3 regions of the Enterococcus sp. DIV0800 genome follow, and region 3 is predicted to be linked to each of the others. Evidence: predicted binding sites of a transcription regulator. Region 3 holds the regulator's gene; each other region holds the start of a gene.
What was found. The regulator NrdR, encoded in region 3, represses ribonucleotide reductase genes. The targets are predictions, from matches to a motif close to ACACNATATATNGTGT.

Region 1: a site for NrdR is predicted at 3,659-3,674, ahead of IGI54_RS13400 (deoxynucleoside kinase). Genes of this name have one in related genera too.
Region 2: a site for NrdR is predicted at 2,924-2,939, ahead of nrdH (glutaredoxin-like protein NrdH). Genes of this name have one in related genera too.

The regions. Positions count from the first base shown of each region.
Region 1 covers NZ_CP187899.1:305,883-312,546, reverse strand. Annotated here, with positions in the region: gene dhaL (dihydroxyacetone kinase subunit DhaL) at 38-616, shown strand; gene dhaM (dihydroxyacetone kinase phosphoryl donor subunit DhaM) at 609-977, shown strand; gene IGI54_RS13410 (M20 metallopeptidase family protein) at 1,168-2,340, shown strand; gene IGI54_RS13405 (MFS transporter) at 2,344-3,558, shown strand; gene IGI54_RS13400 (deoxynucleoside kinase) at 3,781-4,488, shown strand; gene pnuC (nicotinamide riboside transporter PnuC) at 4,543-5,286, shown strand; gene IGI54_RS13390 (MarR family winged helix-turn-helix transcriptional regulator) at 5,415-5,873, shown strand; gene IGI54_RS13385 (GNAT family N-acetyltransferase) at 5,880-6,368, shown strand; gene IGI54_RS13380 (DUF4931 domain-containing protein) at 6,465-6,664, shown strand, end outside.
Region 2 covers NZ_CP187898.1:1,869,557-1,876,220, forward strand. Annotated here, with positions in the region: gene IGI54_RS09120 (FeoB-associated Cys-rich membrane protein) at 1-8, opposite strand, end outside; gene feoB (ferrous iron transport protein B) at 1-2,158, opposite strand, end outside; gene IGI54_RS09130 (FeoA family protein) at 2,159-2,629, opposite strand; gene nrdH (glutaredoxin-like protein NrdH) at 3,006-3,224, shown strand; gene nrdE (class 1b ribonucleoside-diphosphate reductase subunit alpha) at 3,495-5,654, shown strand; gene nrdF (class 1b ribonucleoside-diphosphate reductase subunit beta) at 5,825-6,664, shown strand, end outside.
Region 3 covers NZ_CP187898.1:1,352,367-1,359,030, reverse strand. Annotated here, with positions in the region: gene polA (DNA polymerase I) at 1-354, shown strand, start outside; gene mutM (DNA-formamidopyrimidine glycosylase) at 416-1,249, shown strand; gene coaE (dephospho-CoA kinase) at 1,252-1,851, shown strand; gene nrdR (transcriptional regulator NrdR) at 2,042-2,515, shown strand; gene IGI54_RS06565 (DnaD domain protein) at 2,528-3,838, shown strand; gene dnaI (primosomal protein DnaI) at 3,838-4,764, shown strand; gene IGI54_RS06555 (tRNA (adenine(22)-N(1))-methyltransferase) at 4,881-5,594, shown strand; gene IGI54_RS06550 (Nif3-like dinuclear metal center hexameric protein) at 5,575-6,664, shown strand, end outside.

The DNA of each region.
Region 1 (6,664 bases), on a different replicon from region 3:
AATCGTTTGTCAAAAAAAGTATTCAAGGAGGAGCACTATGTTTACACCAGATAATTTACGAAAGACCTTAGAACTATTTAATCAAAAAATTCAAGACAAGAAAGACTATCTAAGTGAATTAGATACACCAATTGGTGACGGCGACCACGGGAATAATATGGCCCGCGGCATGGATGCTGTAATGGCGGCAGACCTCTCTGGAGACTTACCGGATATTTTCAAGGCAACAGCGATGGCTTTAATTAGTAAAGTTGGCGGCGCTTCAGGCCCACTTTACGGCACCGCGATGATGGAAATGATGAAAGCCAGTAAAGAATCGAATGATCCTGAGATTTTGTTGAAGGCAGCAATTGAAGGTATTAAAAAGCGGGGAAATTCAACAGAAGGCGAAAAAACGATGTTGGATCTCTGGGTTCCAGCGGTGGAAAATTTAAATAATGGGACATTAAATCCAGCAACGATCGAAATTTTAGTTGAAAAAACCAAAGACATTAAAGCGACAAAAGGTCGGGCATCTTATGTCGGGGATCGCTCGATTGGACACATTGATCCTGGTGCGATGTCGTCCGCCTATTTCTTTGAATCGTTATTAGAGGCAGGTGTGATCAATGGCTAGAGGCGTAATTTTAGTATCACACACCAAAGAAATGCCCGAGGGTTTAAAGCGTTTGATCGGCGAAGTGGCGAAGGACGTACCAGTTACGACCGCAGGCGGTTTAGAGGATGGCGGCATCGGTACGTCGATGGAACGTATCTCAAAAGCGATTGAAGAAAATACCGCCGATGAGCTTTTAGCTTTTTATGATCTGGGCAGTGCCAAAATGAACCTTGAAATGGCGATGGAAATGACCGATAAAAAAGTTACTTTATTCGATACTGCTTTTGTTGAAAGTGCCTATACCGCTTGTGCCTTGTTAGCAGCAGATGCAGATGAAAAAATGATCGAGGATCAATTAGCCAGTTTGAAAGTTAAATAATAACACGTTAGTTGTATTTGGATTTTTTTAACAGAACGAGGAGTCAGTTGTAAATCAACTGGTTCCTCGTTTTTTCTGCGTTATAATAATAGAAATTCAAAAAAATTTCATTTTTTATATATTTCATTTCAAAAGATAAACAACTTTAAATTCCTAGTTGTGCTATGCTTTTTTAAAAGGGGGAATCAGAATGGAAATGATCAAAGAAAGAACGTTACAAGGGGAGCTGGTAGCAATTCGTCGGCATTTACACCAAAATCCTGAGGTCGGCATGGAATTACCAGCCACGAAAAAATTTGTGTGGGATAAGTTAGTAGAATACGGTTATGAACCGCAAGCCTGTGGCTCAATGGGAATCACTTGTACTGTGGGACAAGGCGAAAAAGTTTTTTTATTACGCGGAGATATGGATGCGCTTCCATTGGTTGAGGATACAGACTTGCCATTTCGCTCGGAAAATGGCGCAATGCACGCCTGCGGACACGATATGCATACTACCATGTTGCTGGGAGCCGCTAAATTATTAAAAGCGCAAGAAACTGATCTGACTGGTGTCGTCAAATTACTTTTCCAACCTGGTGAAGAAATTTTACAAGGAGCCAAAGACTGTTTAGCAGATGGTTTATTGGAAAACCCCAAAGTCGACGCGGGCGCGATGATGCACGTTTTTCCGTTTAAAGGACAACCAGTCAACAAGATTTTTACTGCTCCTGCTGGCACCTTTATGGCTAGCGCAGATTGGTATGAAATTAAGGTGGGAGGCGTCGGTAGTCATGGTTCAATGCCAGAGTATTCGATCGATCCGATTAATGTCGCGACTAAAATTTACGATGCATTGCAGACTCTTTCAGCACGAGAAATCAGTTCAGCCGAACGCTTTGTGTTAACCATCGGTGAATTTGTCGGCGGTACCCCTGGTTCTTCCAATGTTATTCCTAACTCTGCCTATATGAAAGGGACATTACGGACCTTGAAAGAGGACGTTCGTCAACAAATTAAAAAGAGAATGGTAGAAATTTCCGAAGCAGTTGGCCAAGCCTTTGGCGCGAAGATCTCGGTTGATTTCACGAATGGCTGCTGCAGTAATGAGATCGATCCAACCGTGACAGAAATCGTTAAAGAGCGGTTAGCACAAGTTTTTCCGGAGGATCAAGCCCCAGAAACGATTGTGGCGCCACCGTTAATGGGTAGTGAAGATTTTGGTGAAATCAGCCATCAGATTCCGACGACAACTTTACTGATCACCGCAGCCGATACAGAGCTGATGCTGCATAATCCTAAAATCGTCTTAGGTGAGAATATTATGGAATTGGGTGCCAAAGTCTATGTCGAAGCCGCTCTCGCTTATTTAGAAAGGAATTAGCCGATGGGCAAACCAAAAATGGATCGGTCATTGATTCTAATTTTTCTAGGCTATACCTGTGTTTATTTAGATAAAAATATTATCAGCTTGTCCGTCATACCGATTGCGCAAGATTTAGGAATCGACGCGGGGCAGAAGGGCTTGATCTTGAGTGCCTTTTTCTTAGGCTATACTTTGTTTCAGATTCCCTTTGGCTTCTTAGGCAATCGGGTCGGTAGTCGCAAGATCATGACCTTTGCGATTCTTTTGATTGGTTGCTTAATGATCTTCTTAGGCTTAGGTTTTTCATTGCTTTATTTATTAGTGATTCGTTTTGCCGCCGGGTCATTTGCTCATGCTGGTTATCCTTCAGCGGTAAGTGCCTTTGTCACAAAAGAAGTGGAGCCAACTAAGCGAGGCTCGGTCCAGTCTTCCATGATCGCTTCTTCTGGCTTTGCCGGGATCGTGGGACCGCTGTTAGTGGCCCCACTGCTAACACTCGTTGGTTGGAAAATGACCTATTTTATTTACGGTGGGATCGTTTTAGCGATTGGTTTACTAATGGTCAAAGGGATTCCAAAGTCCAAAGGAAAACCACTAGTCACCGCCAATCAAGCTAACATTTCTTTTACTGAAGTCATCAAGGATCGGAATGTTTGGATCATGGTATTGGCAGCTTTCTTTATCAATGCCGCAGTCTATGGTATGACGGGCTGGATTGCTTCTTATTTGGTGGACGAATTTCAGTTAACGATGAACACGATGGCAATGATGAGCGCATTGATTGGCTTAGTAATGATGGTTAGCGCCATGTTTGCCGGCTCAATGATGGAACGCTATTTTAAAGATCGAGAAAAGCAAGTGATTTTAGTCGCTTCTGTCAGTGGCGGAGTGGTAGCCTTTTTACTAGCGCGTAGTCACTCATTAGTCTTAAGTATGCTGTTTTTAGCAATCGCTGTCGCTGCTGCAAGCATCGGATTTGCAACATTGATGAGTTTACCAGTAAAATTATTCGCCGAACGAGAAGTCTCCACGAAATATTCGATCATCAACGCGATCGGCGTCTCTGGTGGTTTTTTTGCTCCCATGATCATTGGCTGGTTGGTACAAACTAGCGGTTCATATGGAGGAGCCTTCAGTTTTATCGCATGTGTATTTGTTTTAGCGGGAATTGTCTCATTGAGTATACGAACGAAAGATAGTAAGCAAGTTGTTGGAGAGCTGGAAGGTCAAAAATAAAGAGTTTGAAGCCATCATGAAAATGATGGCTTTTTTCAGTGATAGAATAAATAATTGTTTTAAAAAATAAGAAAGCACCTTCATTATTTGTATTTCAACAACACTATATATTGTGTTGTTTTTTTTCATAACACTAAAAATACACAAAATCTAGTCTTTACTTCAAAAAAATTTAGGAGTACTATAATCAAGGATTTGAAAGAACAATCTTAGTGAGAAGGGATGGATGAAACGATGTTATTGATCGCTGGTACGATCGGTGCCGGGAAAAGCAGTCTGACAGATATGCTGTCGCAGGAAATGAATTCGAAGCCATTTTATGAAAATGTGGATGATAACGAAGTTCTGCCGCTGTTTTACTCGAATCCGGAAAAATATACGTTTCTATTACAAATTTTCTTTTTAAATAAACGCTTTTTGGCGATGAAAGACGCCTTGAAGCAGGCGGATAATGTTTTGGATCGTTCGATCTACGAAGATAGCCTGCTCTTTCATTTGAACGCCGACCTTGGACGGGTCAGCCAAGAGGAAGTGTTGCAATACGATAATCTCTTGGATACGATGTTGAAGGAACTGGAGTTGATGGCACCCAAAAAACGTCCGGATCTATTGGTTCATATCAAAGTATCTTTTGATGTGATGCTGGAACGGATCGAAAAACGCGGGCGAGATTACGAACAAATTTCGGCTAAGCCGGAGCTGTATGACTATTATAAAATGGTTAACGATCGTTACGAAGAGTGGTACGACAACTTTGATCTTTGTCCCAAGATTCAAATCGATGGTGACCGCTATGATTTTGTCACTGATCCGCAGGCGGCGGAGCTAGTGATCCAACAAATCAAAGAAGAAACAGACAAATTAAATCAAACAGGATTGAAAGAATCAAGCTATTATTCACACAGAAATATTGAAAAAGGAATTTTTTAGTATTTCTCTTTTTATGAAATTTAAAAGAACGACCGTTTTTAGAAGGAGCTAATTATGTTAAATTATTTCAAATTTTTATTGCATCAACTAAAAGGCTGGCCACAGCAAAATTATTATTTATTTTTCTTCAGCCTCGGTTGTCAGATCATGACCTTAGTCAATCAACCGATCAATTTACTGACAGTGGTTACTTTTATTGGAACTACTTTAGGTGTGCTATGTATTCTTTCTATCAATGCTGCGAAATCAGTGAACGGTGTGTTAGGGATTATCTCTGCGATTTGTTTTATCTATGTCGGTTTTTCAGCTAAAAATTATCTAAGTATTGGCGAACAGATCGCTTACATGATCACATTGGATATTCCGGTTCTATTAAGTAAAGAATGGAACAGCAACATGGCGTCAAAAATTCGCAAGTTTACTGGAAAAACATGGATCGTCGCTATTATTTGTACCGTTCTGATGTACTTTGTTTCGGGTTATTTGATCCAACGCTTCACGGATGATCCTCGGCCTTGGATCGATGCCATCGCCTTTTCAATCAGTCTAAGTGCGGGCATCATCAGCTTCTTGCGCTACAACAATCAATATTATTGGTGGTTGGCGTCTGGCCTGGCGCAAATGGTCCTTTGGTATATTTCATTTACCCACGGCTCAGCTAGTCTGGCGATGTTCGTCAACAGCTCGGTCTATCTGATCAATGATGTCTTGGCCTTTACCGTTTCACCTTGGTACAACAAGAAAGAACGGGCAAGAATGCAGAAGATGGAAGACGAATATTATCATTTGAGTCATTAAACTATGAAAAAAGCCTAACGATTTATTGTTAGGCTTTTTTGCAACTGATTTAGTTGACAAAGTAAACTACCGGTTTTATACTCAATTTAGTTGACAAAGTAAACTATTTTGAAAGGGCGCGAGTTTTGGTGGATACCCACGATGTCAGACGGTTCAATCGCTATTACACGAGAATCATGGGTGTTTTTGATCAAACAGTCTTTGATTTGGATTATTCCATGATTGAAATGCGGATCTTAGGGGAAATCGGTCGGCACCCTAGTATCACTGCCAATATGCTGACTAAATATTTGAACATCAAAAAAAGTTATTTAAGTCGTAAATTGAGTAAATTAGAACGCGATCACTATGTTTTCAAGGAAAAAAATCCCGAGGACAGCCGCAGTATGTGTCTTTATTTGACCGAGTCAGGACAGAAATTGAATGAATATGTGGAAGAGCAGTCGGATAGAAAAGTGATCGAGCTCTTAGATCCCTTGGACAAGCAAGATTTTGAAACATTAGTGGCGGCGATGGTGACTGTCGAGAAAATTTTGTACAAAGTCGTTCCTAATGAATTAGAGATCGATGAAGAAGAACAGGAGTGAGTGGAAATGTCAGAAGTAACGATCATTCCCTTTGAAGAGCAGTATACTTCACAGGTAGTTGAGTTGATTTTACCGATCCAACAGGAAGAATTCGGGATCGACATCAGTATCAAAGATCAACCAGATTTATTAAACATTAAGGAAGAATATATCGAGACCGGTGGTAATTTCTGGATCGCGCTGGCAGATGGCAAAGTCGTAGGGACAATTGCTTTAGTCGCCTTGCAAGATCATAACGGCGCGATTAAAAAAATGTTCGCGGCTAAAGAATATCGAGGAGAAAAACAAGTCGGAAAAAAATTATTAGACACATTGATTTCCTATTGTAAGGAGCAAGGATATGAACGGTTATATTTAGGGACGGTCGATGTCTTGAAAGCCGCGCAAAAATTTTATAAGAAGAATGGCTTTGAACTGTGGGAAAAAGCAGAAATGCCTCAGGACTATCATTTGATGGATGTGGATACGGTCTTTTTTAAGAAGGATCTGACGTAAGAGTAGATCAAAATTCAAATACGAACAGAAGAAGACGGCGAGCGGTCTTCTTTTTGTTATACTGGATAAATAAGGTCTGAATGAAGGAGTTTTGTAATGATGGAAGAGAACGAGACACCGCTGATTTTTTCTCATGTAGCAGCACAAGGCAAACCGATGCATATGCAGGCAGAAACAGTCGGCTGCCCATTTTGCGATTATCAGGAGACGGAGAATGTTTTGAAGCAGGAAGGAAACTTTCTGTGGATCAAAAATAAATTTCCAACGCTGAAACATACCAATCAAACGTTGATTAT
Region 2 (6,664 bases), 520 kb from region 3:
GTTGCCATTCTTTCACCTCTTTGATTTCTTCAATCGTAATCGTCGGTGATTGTTTCACTGGTTTTCTCAAGATGAAGTACAGCATTGCGACAATCAAACCGATTGCAAGGATAAAGCCAACGCCAAGTGCTCCGCCTTCAAAGGCTACATGACCGATTTGGTAAATAATAAAGCTAACCACGTAGGCCAAGCCACATTGGTAGCCAATCGCCCGCCAAGTCCATTTGATATCGCCCATTTCACGATGGATCGCACCCATCGCGGCAAAACATGGTGCGCACAATAAATTAAAGACTAAGAAAGAATAGCCAGCAACAGGTGTATAGGCCGCTTGCAAGGACTTCCAAATTTCGACTCCGTCTTCCGCTACTTCGGCATGCCGATATAAAATTCCAAAAGTTCCGATAACATTTTCCTTTGCTACTAAACCAGTGATCGCAGCAACTGCTCCCCGCCAATCACCCCAACCTAATGGTGCAAAAATCGGTGCGATCAACCCACCTAAAGCCGCTAAAATACTGTCATTTTCATTGACTGATTGCAAGGAGAAATTATAGCTAGAAATAAACCAGATCACGATACTAGAAACAAAGATGATCGTCCCCGCCCGTTTAACAAAGGCTTTACTGTGATCATACGTATAACGGATCGTATTACCGATTCTAGGCATATGATACAGCGGCAATTCCATAATAAAGGGCGATGGGTCGCCAGCAAAAAGTTTGGTTTTCTTCAAAGCGATCCCTGATAAAACAATCGCTCCCATACCAATAAAGTAAGCCGATGGAGCTACCCAACTACTATTTGGGAAAAAGGCTCCAGCCACTAGCGCAATGATTGGCAACTTTGCCGAACACGGCATAAAGGTCGTCAGCATCGCCGTCATTCGCCGATCCTTTTCATTCTCGATCGTGCGACTTGCCATCACACCCGGTACACCACAACCAGTGGCAATCAGCATCGGGATAAAAGATTTACCTGACAAGCCGAACTTGCGAAAGATCCGGTCCATTACAAAAGCGATCCGCGCCATATAGCCGCAGTCTTCCAATAATGCCAAACAAAGGAACAACACCATCAATTGCGGCAAGAAGCCTAATACGGCTCCGACACCGGCAATGATTCCATCTAAAATCAAGCTTTGCATCCAACCAGCCACATGCCATGACTGTAAGGTAGAGCCGACAAAATTAGGTACGATATCGCCGAAGAGATTGTCATTCACCCAATCCGTTCCCATCGCGCCCACCGTCTGAATCGCAATATAATAAATCAACCACATCACCAACACAAAAATTGGCAACGCTAGGAAACGATTCGTTACGACTCGGTCGATTTTATCTGAAAGAGATAATTTAAATTGATCCTCGTCCACTACGCATAATGTTTTTAAATCAGTAATAAAATTATAACGTTCGTTGATGACTAGGCTTTCAGCATCCTCACCGAAGACCTTTTCCGTGATCTTAGTAATCTCCGCTAAGTCCTTCTGCTGGATTGAACTTAAATCTAATTCTTTTTGTGCTCGTTCGTCTCGCTCAAATAATTTTAGGCTATACCAGCGGCTGTATTTTTCCAACACGGTACTGCCTAAAACTTCTTGAATCTCGCTAAGTGCTGCTTCCAGCTTCTTATCATAGTGCGGGAAATTAACTTCTTCGACACCTTTTTTGATTAAATGCAACGCCTCATTAACAGCTTTATCGATGCCCCAATTTTTTAATGCGCTGATTCCTACTACGGGGACCCCTAAGGCATAAGAAAGTTTTTCCAAATTGATTTGCTTGCCACTTTTTTTGATGATATCCATCATGTTGACTGCTACAACGACTGGAATACCGGTCTCGATCAATTGCGTCGTTAAATAAAGATTGCGTTCAAGATTGGTCCCGTCAATAATATTAATGATGGCATTAGGCGTCCCGGATAGTAAATAATCCCGAGCCACTACTTCTTCTGGCGAATAAGGTGACAATGAATAAATACCTGGTAGATCATCGATAGTAACATCAGAATTCTTTTTGTAGATACCTTCTTTGCGTTCTACTGTTACTCCTGGCCAATTGCCGACAAATTGATTCGTTCCAGTTAAGACGTTAAAGGTGCTGGTCTTCCCGCTGTTAGGATTCCCCGCTAATGCAATATGGACTTTTGCCATCTATTCCGCCTCCTTCGCGACAACAATCATCTCAGATTCATTTTTCCGTAAACTTAATTCATATCCTCGGATCCGTAATTCCATCGGATCGCCTAAAGGTGCTAATTTTACAACCTTGATCTCCGTTCCTTTCGTCAAGCCCATATCCATTAACCGCCGTTTAATTGCGCCGCTACCATGAACATTCACAACAGTTCCTTGTTCCCCAACCTTCAATTGGTCAAGTGAAATCCACGATTGCTGAGCTTCCGTTAGGTCTTTCACAAGTATTTTCTTTAATAAAGATTGAGATAAGGCTAAGCGGGTATTGTGTAGCAGAATAATCCCGTTATCGCCAGAATGATTTACAACCGCAACCTTCGAACCCACAATCATACCTAGATCTTGCATGCGGTGCTTTAGATCATTATCTAGTGCCATTTCATCAATTTGAACTACTTGGTTCAACGAAACATCTGCTAAAGTCGTCATATACCCTCCACCTAACTCTAATCAATAATGAGAATCTTTCTCACTAAGAATAGCTTCATTTGGCAACAAAGTCAATAATTGGTCGAAGATTTTCTAGTTTGGCGAGCAGTTTGTTTGACAATCACTGATTTATTTGATTTTAAAGATATTTATTAGTTATTAAAAAAACTTTTTCCTCGAAAAAAAACATCGTTGATTGCTTTTTTCAATTCCACAACGGTATTTTACTTTGAAACAGTCTGCTTTCAAGGTTTTTGCAAAAAACACAAAACGTAGTATACCAATATTTGACCAACACAATATATGGTGTTTAACCGTTGACTTTTAGCCCACATCTTTTATACTAGTAATTGTAGAAATCAAGGGAGGTAGTCTTATGGTAAAAGTCTATTCTAAAAATAATTGCATGCAGTGCAAGATGACAAAACGTTATTTAACTGAGAACCAAATTTCATTTGAAGAAGTCAATATCGACAATGAACCCGAAGCACTAGGTTTTTTAAAAGATCAAGGTTTCCAAAGTGTCCCAGTTATTTTCGGCGGACAGCAAGCCATCATCGGTTTCCGTCCAGATCAATTGAAAGCATTAGCCTAACTCGAAACTTTGCGGTCCCACGATTGCAAAGTTTTCTTCTTTTATAGATAGAAAAGAGGCGGAAGCGAACGCCTTCAGCTTTTTACCAGCTCCATTCCGCGCTTTAGCGTGATTAATAGACTGGTTGGCGCTATGACAATCAAACTCATTTTTCACGTTTTTTGAAAAACGAGTTTCCTAAATTGGGATTAGCCGAAGACCAAGACTGAAAAAGCTCGTTCGTGAAGCCAAACATGAATAGCAAAAGATAAAATAGAAAGATGTGACGAAATGAGTTTAAAAGACCTCGGTGAAGTATCTTACTTCAAGCTAAACAATGAAATCAATCGTCCAGTCAATGGACAGATTCCACTAAATAAAGACAAAGACGCGTTAGCAGCCTTTTTTAAAGAAAATGTTGAACCAAATACACATAAATTTGCTTCCGTGCAAGAAAAAATCGACTATTTAATAGAAGAAGATTTTTTAGAAGAAGCCTTTATCGCAAAATACACCTCTGCTTTTATCGAGAAGTTGTACGCTTATTTAGCGGAGCAGAATTTTACCTTCAAATCTTTTATGGCGGCTTATAAGTTTTATTCTCAGTATGCTCTGAAAAGTAATGACGGCACTGAGTATTTAGAAAGTTATGAAGATCGCGTGGCCTTCAATGCGCTATATTTTGCGAATGGCGATGAAAAATTAGCCTTATCCTTAGCCGATGAAATGATCCACCAACGTTACCAACCAGCAACCCCTTCATTTTTAAATGCCGGACGCAAACGCCGTGGTGAATTAGTCTCTTGTTTCTTGATCCAAGTTACCGATGATATGAACAGCATCGGCCGTTCGATTAACTCAGCCCTTCAACTGTCTCGGATTGGCGGTGGAGTTGGAATCAATCTTTCTAATCTACGTGAAGCTGGCGCCCCCATTAAAGGTTATGATGGTGCAGCCAGTGGGGTTGTACCGGTCATGAAATTATTCGAAGACAGTTTCTCTTATTCTAACCAACTTGGTCAACGTCAAGGTGCTGGTGTCGTCTATTTAGATGTCTTCCATCCTGATATTGAAATGTTTTTATCAGCAAAAAAAGAAAACGCCGATGAAAAAATTCGCGTGAAGACTCTTTCACTTGGTGTAACTGTACCGGATAAATTTTATGAATTGGCCCGTAACAATGAAGACATGTATTTGTTCAGCCCTTATGGAGTTGAGCGTGAATACGGCGTGCCCTTTTCTTACGTAGACATCACTAAAGAGTATGATAATTTAGTAGCGAACCCTAATATTCGCAAGAAAAAAATTCGTGCACGTGATTTAGAAAATGAACTGTCTAAATTGCAGCAAGAATCTGGTTATCCATATATCATCAACATCGATACCGCCAATCGTGCCAACCCAATCGATGGAAAGATCGTGATGAGTAACCTTTGTTCTGAAATTCTACAAGTACAAACGCCTTCTACCATTAATGGCCGTCAAGAGTACGATGTATTAGGAACGGACATTTCTTGTAATCTAGGCTCTACCAATATCGTTAACTTAATGGAGAGTCCTGACTTTGGACAATCAGTTCGGACGATGACTCGGGCGTTAACTTTTGTTACTGATGAATCCGATATTGAAGTAGTACCTTCGATCCAAAACGGCAATCACTTGAATCATACCATCGGCCTTGGTGCAATGGGCTTACACAGCTTCTTCGCCAAACATTTGATGGAATATGGTTCTGAAGAATCAATCGACTTCACCAATGTTTATTTCACGTTGTTAAACTACTGGACTTTAATGGAAAGTAACGCGATGGCGAAAGAACGCAAGACCGTCTTCCATAACTTTGAAAAATCTGATTACGCCAACGGTTCTTATTTTGATAAATACATGACCGGCGAATTTGCACCAAAAACTGACAAGGTCAAAGAAATCTTTAAAGAAATCTTCGTCCCTTCTGCTGAAGATTGGGCAAATTTGAAAGCAGCTGTTCAAAAAGACGGCTTGTATCACCAAAACCGTTTAGCTGTTGCGCCAAATGGATCGATCTCTTATATTAACGATACGAGTGCTAGCTTGCATCCAATCACTCGCTTGATTGAAGAACGGCAAGAAAAGAAAATCGGGAAAATTTATTATCCAGCACCTTACTTGAACAATGAAACTTTGCCTTACTATACGTCTGCTTATGATATGGATATGCGTAAAGTAATCGATGTCTATGCGACGGCCCAACAACACATTGACCAAGGTATGAGCTTAACTCTATTTATGCGTTCAGAGATTCCTGAGGGCTTGTACGAATGGAAAACCGAAACAAAACAAACGACACGTGACCTGAACATCTTACGTAACTACGCCTTTTACAAAGGCTGCAAATCGATCTACTATGTCCGGACCTTTACGGATGATGCAGAAGAAATCGGTTCGAACCAATGTGAAAGCTGTGTGATCTAGGAAAAGCGGAACGTACTCGTCCAGGTTCCGAACAATAGGACTAAAATTTTCGCTTATTGCTGAGGAAACTAGTCCGTGCAGCTGGACATCTAAATTTCTATTCCCTCTTGAGCTTCTGCTTGAGAGGGAATGCTATGCGTGATTATATACTTATCTTAGGAGGAATCTTCATGGCAGAAACGTATTATGAAGCCATTAACTGGAATGAAATCGAAGACGTCATCGATAAATCGACGTGGGAAAAATTAACGGAGCAATTTTGGTTGGATACACGTATTCCGTTGTCAAACGATTTAGATGACTGGCGTAAATTATCACCACTGGAACACACCGTGGTTGGGCATGTTTTCGGCGGATTGACACTACTAGATACTGTTCAATCAGAAAGCGGTATGGATCAGTTGCGAGAAGACGTTCGGACGCCTCATGAAGAAGCCGTCTTGAACAATATCCAATTTATGGAATCAGTCCACGCCAAAAGTTATTCATCGATCTTCAGTACCTTGAATACAAAGTCCGAAATTGATGAAATTTTTGAATGGACAAATACGAATCCGTATTTACAAAAAAAGGCGGAACGAATCAATGAGATTTATAAAAATGGCACACCTTTAGAAAAGAAAATCGCTAGTGTGTTTCTTGAGACGTTCCTATTCTACTCTGGTTTTTATACGCCGCTGTATTATTTAGGTAATAACAAATTAGCTAATGTGGCGGAAATCATTAAATTAATCATTCGTGACGAATCGGTTCATGGAACTTATATCGGTTACAAATTCCAACGTGGCTTCAATGAACAACCAGAAGCTGAGCAAGAACGTCTGAAAGAATGGATGTACGATTTATTGTATGAATTGTACGAAAATGAAGAGCATTATACTGAAGAATTATATGACGAAATCGGCTGGACGGAAGAAGTCAAAACTTTCTTGCGCTACAACGCCAATAAAGCCTTGATGAACCTCGGAATGGACCCACTATTCCCTGACACCGCCGATGATGTCAATCCA
Region 3 (6,664 bases):
AAAGGCTACGCTGCGACCTTGTATAATCGTCGTCGCTATTTACCAGACATCAATGCCCGTAATTTCAATCTACGTTCTTTTGCAGAGCGGACCGCAATTAACACACCTATTCAAGGCAGTGCGGCAGATATTTTGAAGTTAGCAATGATCGAGATGGCGAAGCGTTTGGAAGCAGAAAAACTGCAAGCAACAATGCTATTGCAAGTGCATGATGAATTGGTCTTTGAAGTGCCAGAAAGTGAACTAGAACAATTAGATCAATTAGTCAAAGAAGTGATGGAAAATACCGTCCAATTAGATGTGCCATTGCTAACGGATAGCAATTGGGGCAAAACTTGGTACGAAGCAAAATAAGCGGAGGCTGGGAGAGATTCCAGCTTCTTCTTTTAATGAGTGACATCGGGGAGGAAGAGCAATGCCTGAATTACCAGAAGTGGAAACAGTCCGAAAAGGATTAATTTCTTTAGTCAAAGGCAAGACGATCGCAAAAGTCGATGTTTATTGGCCGCGAATCATTGAAATGCCTGAAGTAGAAACATTTCAGCAGCAAATTATCGGTGAAACGATTGAAGACGTGGAGCGTCGTGGAAAATATTTGATTTTTCAATTATCTCATTACGAAATGGTGTCTCATTTGCGAATGGAAGGCAAGTACGAATTCTTTTCAGAAGCGAAACCATTAGATAAGCATAGCCATGTTCGCTTTATCTTTACCGATGGATCAGAATTGGTCTATCATGATGTCCGAAAATTTGGTCGGATCGCCTTATTAAAAAAAGGTACGGCGAAGCACTATAAAGGACTGACACAGCTGGGACCAGAACCTACGGATGAGGATTTTTCATTAGCGGATTTTAAAGATCAGTTGAAAAAATCAGCGACTATGATCAAGCCATTGCTGTTAAATCAAAAAGTCGTAGCAGGTTTAGGAAATATTTATGTGGATGAAGTATTGTGGTTAGCGAAAATTCATCCGGAACAACCAGCTAATTCTTTAAGCCCCCAAGCCGTAAAAAAATTACGGGAAGCCATCATCGAAGTGATCGCCAAAGCAAAGGAAGCTGGCGGAACAACAATAAGAACCTATTTGAATGCCTTAGGAGAAGCGGGACATTTTCAACAGGAGTTGCATGTCTATGGACAAACGGGAAAACCGTGTCCGCGCTGCGGAACGGCAATTATTAAAATAAAAGTCGCGCAACGGGGAACACATCTATGCCCTCACTGTCAGAAATTAAAGAAGGTGTAACTATGAGCTATGTATTAGGAGTAACTGGTGGCATCGCAAGTGGAAAATCAACAGTGGTAAAGGTCTTTCGCAAAGCAGGTTTTCCGATTGTTGATGGCGACGTCGTGGCGCGCGAGGTCGTTGAACCAAATACTGCTGGCTTGAAGGCCTTGATAACAACTTTTGGATTGGAAATTTTGCAAAAGGATGGTCAACTGGATCGAAAGAAATTAGGACAAATTGTTTTTGCAGATGAAAAGAAACGTCAGCAGCTGAATCAAATCCTAGATCCCTTTATCCGCAGCGCAATTGAACAGCAGGTAGAAGAAGCGAAAGAGCAATCAGCTCTAGTCATTGTAGATATACCGCTGCTTTTTGAAGGACATTACGAAGGCTTGATGGATGCAGTAGCCGTGGTTTATGTAACATCAGAAATCCAATTACAGCGTCTCATGAACCGTGATGGGTATGATAAATCAGAAGCTTTGAAGCGAATCAACAGCCAGCTTTCGTTAGAAGAAAAGAAAAGTCGAGGCGATCTTGTCTTTGATAATTGCCAGTCAGTAGAAAAAACACAAGAACAAGTCATAAAGTGGCTAAAAGAAAATAATTTTGTTTCTTAAAGTTTTCGGCGTCGTAGCGTTACGACGCTTTTTTTAGCCGGCTGGTTATGTTAAACTCATGTTATATAAAGGATTTTGCATTATTTATTAACCGATTAAAGAAGTTTACAGATAACAGAATAAATGATTCAGCAAATTGCTGATTACAAAGAATAAAATCAAAAAAAGAACGAAAGAGTGGGGTGAAGGAATGCGTTGTCCTAGATGTAACCATAATAATTCTCGAGTGATTGATAGCCGCCAAACTGATGATGGACGAGCGATTCGCCGACGTAGAGAATGTGAAAGCTGTGGCTTCCGTTTTACAACCTTTGAACGGATCGAAGCCGCACCGTTATTAGTAGTCAAACGCAATGGCGACCGGGAAGAATTTAGTCGAGATAAAATCTTACGGGGCTTGATTCGTTCCGCTGAAAAACGACCAGTAGCAATGGAACAGATGGAGCAAATCGTGGATCGAGTAGAAAACCGTGTTCGCAGCATGGGAGAAAATGAAGTCCCAACGAGCCAGATCGGAGAATTCGTCATGGAAGACTTAATGGAAGTGGATGAGATTGCGTATATTCGCTTTGCCAGTGTGTATCGCCAGTTCAAAGACATGTCTGTCTTCTTGAAAGAATTACAAGAAATCGTCGATAAAGCCAAGACGCCAGACGAAGAATAGGGAGGCTTTTTAGTGGCAGATGAACTTAAACCCAGTACCTTTTATACGGTCTACGGTGAGCCACAATTGGATCAAAGTAAACAAAACGCACTGCTGTACCTCTATCAGCCAATCATTGGCAGCACGGCTTTAAGCTTATATTTAAATTTAGTCAGCGATCTTATGATTGAGGGAAAAAGTCCTAGCTTGATGCACACCGATTTATTGGCGACACTTGATACAGGCTTAATGAATTTAGTCAAAGCTCGCCACAAACTAGAAGGAATCGGATTGTTAGAGACGTATCAGCAGGAAGATCATGAAATTGGCATGAACCTGATTTATCAGCTGCGAATCCCCTTAGCGCCTGACAAGTTTTTTCAAGATCCGTTAATGTCTTTTCTTTTGATGGATAAGGTCGGGGACCGGCGTTATGAACGATTAATCAATCGTTTCAAACCAGTCACCGTGGATAAGCAAAAGACACAAAACATCACGAAACGCTTTCGCGATGTTTATCGACTTGATGAATCGGCTTTTGCCAGCCATAGTGAAGTGTTAGACCAAACGGCGGAAAATTTTACAGAAAAGGAAGACTTCGATTGGACGTTGTTTACACAACAATTGAAACGTTTCAATCTGTTTATCAGCCTTGAGGAACGGGAGAAGCTCCAGACGTTTTATACACTCTATGGTCTGAATGAATTGGATCTAGCGGAATACGTGGCTAAAGCTTCGGCCGGTGAAAAAAAGGGATTGAATTTTAATTATTTACGCCAATTGTTGAATAAAGAAAAAAGCCCCGTCATTGCTGCTGCGAAGCCAGCGGAACAAGAGCCGGAAGAAATTGATAGTAACTTTTCTCAGCAAGAACGGGAAATTATTAATCAAAGCAAAAAAATTCCACCTGTTACCTTTTTACGAGCGATTAAACGTGAAAAAGGCGGTTATGAAACCAACACGGAAGTTCGGTTGTTAGAAGAACTGATTGGCCGTAATTTATTACCGAAAAGTGTCATTAATATTATTGTTAATTATATTTTGGTGATTCAAAATCAGGCGGTAATCAATGCTAATTATTTAAATGCGATTGCCAACGATTGGGCTCAAAAAAAGATTACGACTCCGGAAGCAGCGATTGCCCACGTTCGAGACAATAACCAAAAGCTGATACGTAAAACACAGCCAAGCCGACCTAGTTATCAAAAACGTGGAACCGGACGCAAAGAAGCTTTACCAGAACATATTAAACAGCCGCCGAAAGAAACTAAGCTTAGTCCTGAAAAAGAGGCGGAATTGAATCGCAAATTAGCAGAATATCTAAGTAAAGAAGGTGATGACTAGTGGAAGATGTAGGAAAAGAATTGAATCGCATCATTAAAAGCCGTGGTGTCGATGGCCGTTATCGTCAAATGATGGAAGAAGTCTTAGCTGATAAGGATATTCGTGACTTTATCGAAGACCATAAAGAGAAGCTATCGCAGACAGACATCGAAAAATCTTTCGCCAAGCTCTATGAATTTGTACAAGAAAAGAAAAAATATTTAGCCGGTGATCCAAGTATGATCGCACCAGGCTATGAACCACAGCTAAGCTTGAATTTCCACTTCATCGACGTGACGTATGTGCCGACGGATGAGCTGTTACGACTGAAACGAGAAGAAGAGATTCGTAATCGAGTCAATTCTTTAGATATGCCTAAGGATATTCGTAAAGCGTCTATCCGCACCTTTGAAGTCACCTCTGGCCGCAGCGAAGCGTTAGAAGCGTCGTTGGACTTCATTAATCAATACGAGAACAGCCCAAAAACCTTTCATAAGGCGCTATTTCTTGTTGGCGATTTTGGGGTAGGCAAAACTTATTTATTAGGTGCGGTGGCGCATGAATTGGCGGTTAAGGGATTTGAAACAACCTTACTGCATTTTCCAACCTTTGCCGGTGAAATGAAACAAGCAATCTCAAATGATAAAGTCGGTCCGAAATTGGATGAAGTCAAACGTTCGCCGATTTTAATGATTGATGACATCGGAGCAGACTCAATGAGCGCGTGGATTCGCGACGAAGTGTTGGGCGTTATTCTGCAGCATCGTATGCAAGAACAATTACCGACGTTCTTCTCATCGAACTTCAACATGGACCAGCTGGAAAAACATTTATCGGTCACGCAACGTGGCGATGAAGAGCCTTTGAAGGCAAAACGGATCATGGAGCGGATTCGCTATCTGAGCCAAGAGATTTGGGTCATTGGTGAAAATCGTCGAAATGGTTAAAAAAAGAAATTTCTCTTAGAAAAAAACAAACGCCCTATTAAAAAGCGCTGTCATTCAGCTCTTTTTAGGGGCGCTTTTTTTAAGGAGTGTTATAATAAAATTTAGGATGTGAAAAAATGAACGCGAAGGATTTATCAATTCGTTTACAAAAAGCAGCAGAGTATGTCCCGCAAGGTGCTCGCTTAGCCGACATTGGTTCGGACCACGCATATTTGCCTGTGGCTCTGATGCTGCAAAATAAAATTTCTTATGGGATCGCCGGCGAAGTCGTAGCAGGGCCTTTTAAATCTGCTCAAAAGCAAGTTGCGAAAAATGGTTTGGAAGAAAAAATCGATGTTCGCCTAGCTGATGGTTTAGAAGCCGTTGAATTAGCGGATGAAATTTCTGCTATAACGATTTGCGGCATGGGGGGCGTATTGATTCGTGATATCTTGCAACGAGGCAAAGAAAAAAATCGTTTGTCTGGTAAGGAACGTTTGATTCTGCAACCAAATGTCGGTGAACCGCAATTACGCCATTGGTTAGTCGCTGAGGGTTATAAAATCATCGAAGAAGCAATCGTTGCCGAAAATCATAAAATCTATGAAGTTTTAGCGGCGGAGAAAGCCTCAACTACACCTGAGTATACAGAGAAGGAACTTTTTTTCGGTCCCATTTTGTTACAAGAACACAGCCCGGTTTTTATCGAAAAATGGCAACATAAACTAGCGAAAAGCGAAAAAATCTTAGCCAGCTTGCATCAAAGCGATCAAGATGTGGCAGATAAGATTCAAGCAGTCAGTCAAGAAATCGAATGGATCAAGGAGGTACTTGCAGATGCAGGGAAATGAATTTATCCAACGCTTCAATGATTATTGTCCAGAGTGGTTAGCAGAAGAAGGGGACCCAGTTGGTTTGCATATCGGCACCTTGAACAAAGAAGTCAAACGGATCATGATGAGTTTGGACGTTCGCCCCAACGTTGTAGCTGAAGCCATCGAAAAGAAGATCGACTTACTGATCGTTAAACATCCACCGATTTTTCGTCCGGTCTCACGATTGACTACAGATGATGTGCAGACGAAGATGTATGCTGATTTGATTAAGCATGACATCGCAGTTTTTGCGGCGCATACCAATATGGACATTATTCATAATGGGTTGAATGATTGGTTTTGCCAACTGCTCGAAGTTATTGATACCGACTATCTGATTCATACCCATACGGTTAAAATGAAAAAATTAGCAGTCTACGTTCCCCAGACTGATGCAAAGAAAATGCGCGAGGCGCTGGCTAAAGCTGGCGCAGGCCAACAGGGAAATTATCAAGGAACCTCTTTTACCATGAACGGTACCGGACGTTTTACGCCAAATGAGCAAGCAAATCCAACAATCGGCTCCGCGAATACACCGGAACAAGTTCAAGAAAGCAAGGTTGAAGTAATTTTCCCAGAGACGAAGCAAACAGCAGTAGTGGCAGCAATGATTGCGGCTCATCCTTACGAGGAACCTGCTTATGATATCTATTCACTTGATAATTTGGCTGAAAACTTCGGCATTGGTCGAGTTGGAGAATTAAAAACGGCCATGCCTACCGAAGATTTTATCGCGAAAGTGAAACAAGTTTTTAATTTGGAAGGATTACGAGTCGTTTATCCTCATCAATCAAAAGAAAGTATCAAACGTGTAGCCATCTGCGGCGGTAGCGGTGAGAAATTTTTTCGTGATGCGCTAGCAGCGAAGGCTGATGTTTATATTACCGGAGACGTGTATTACCACACCGCCCACGAAATGCAAGAGACGGGAATGCTGGTAATCGATCCGGGTCATTATATCGAGTCATTATGCAAAGAAAAAATGGTGGCTCTGTTTAACCAATGGAAAAATGAAGAAGGTTGGAACGTCGATTTCTATGTGTCTG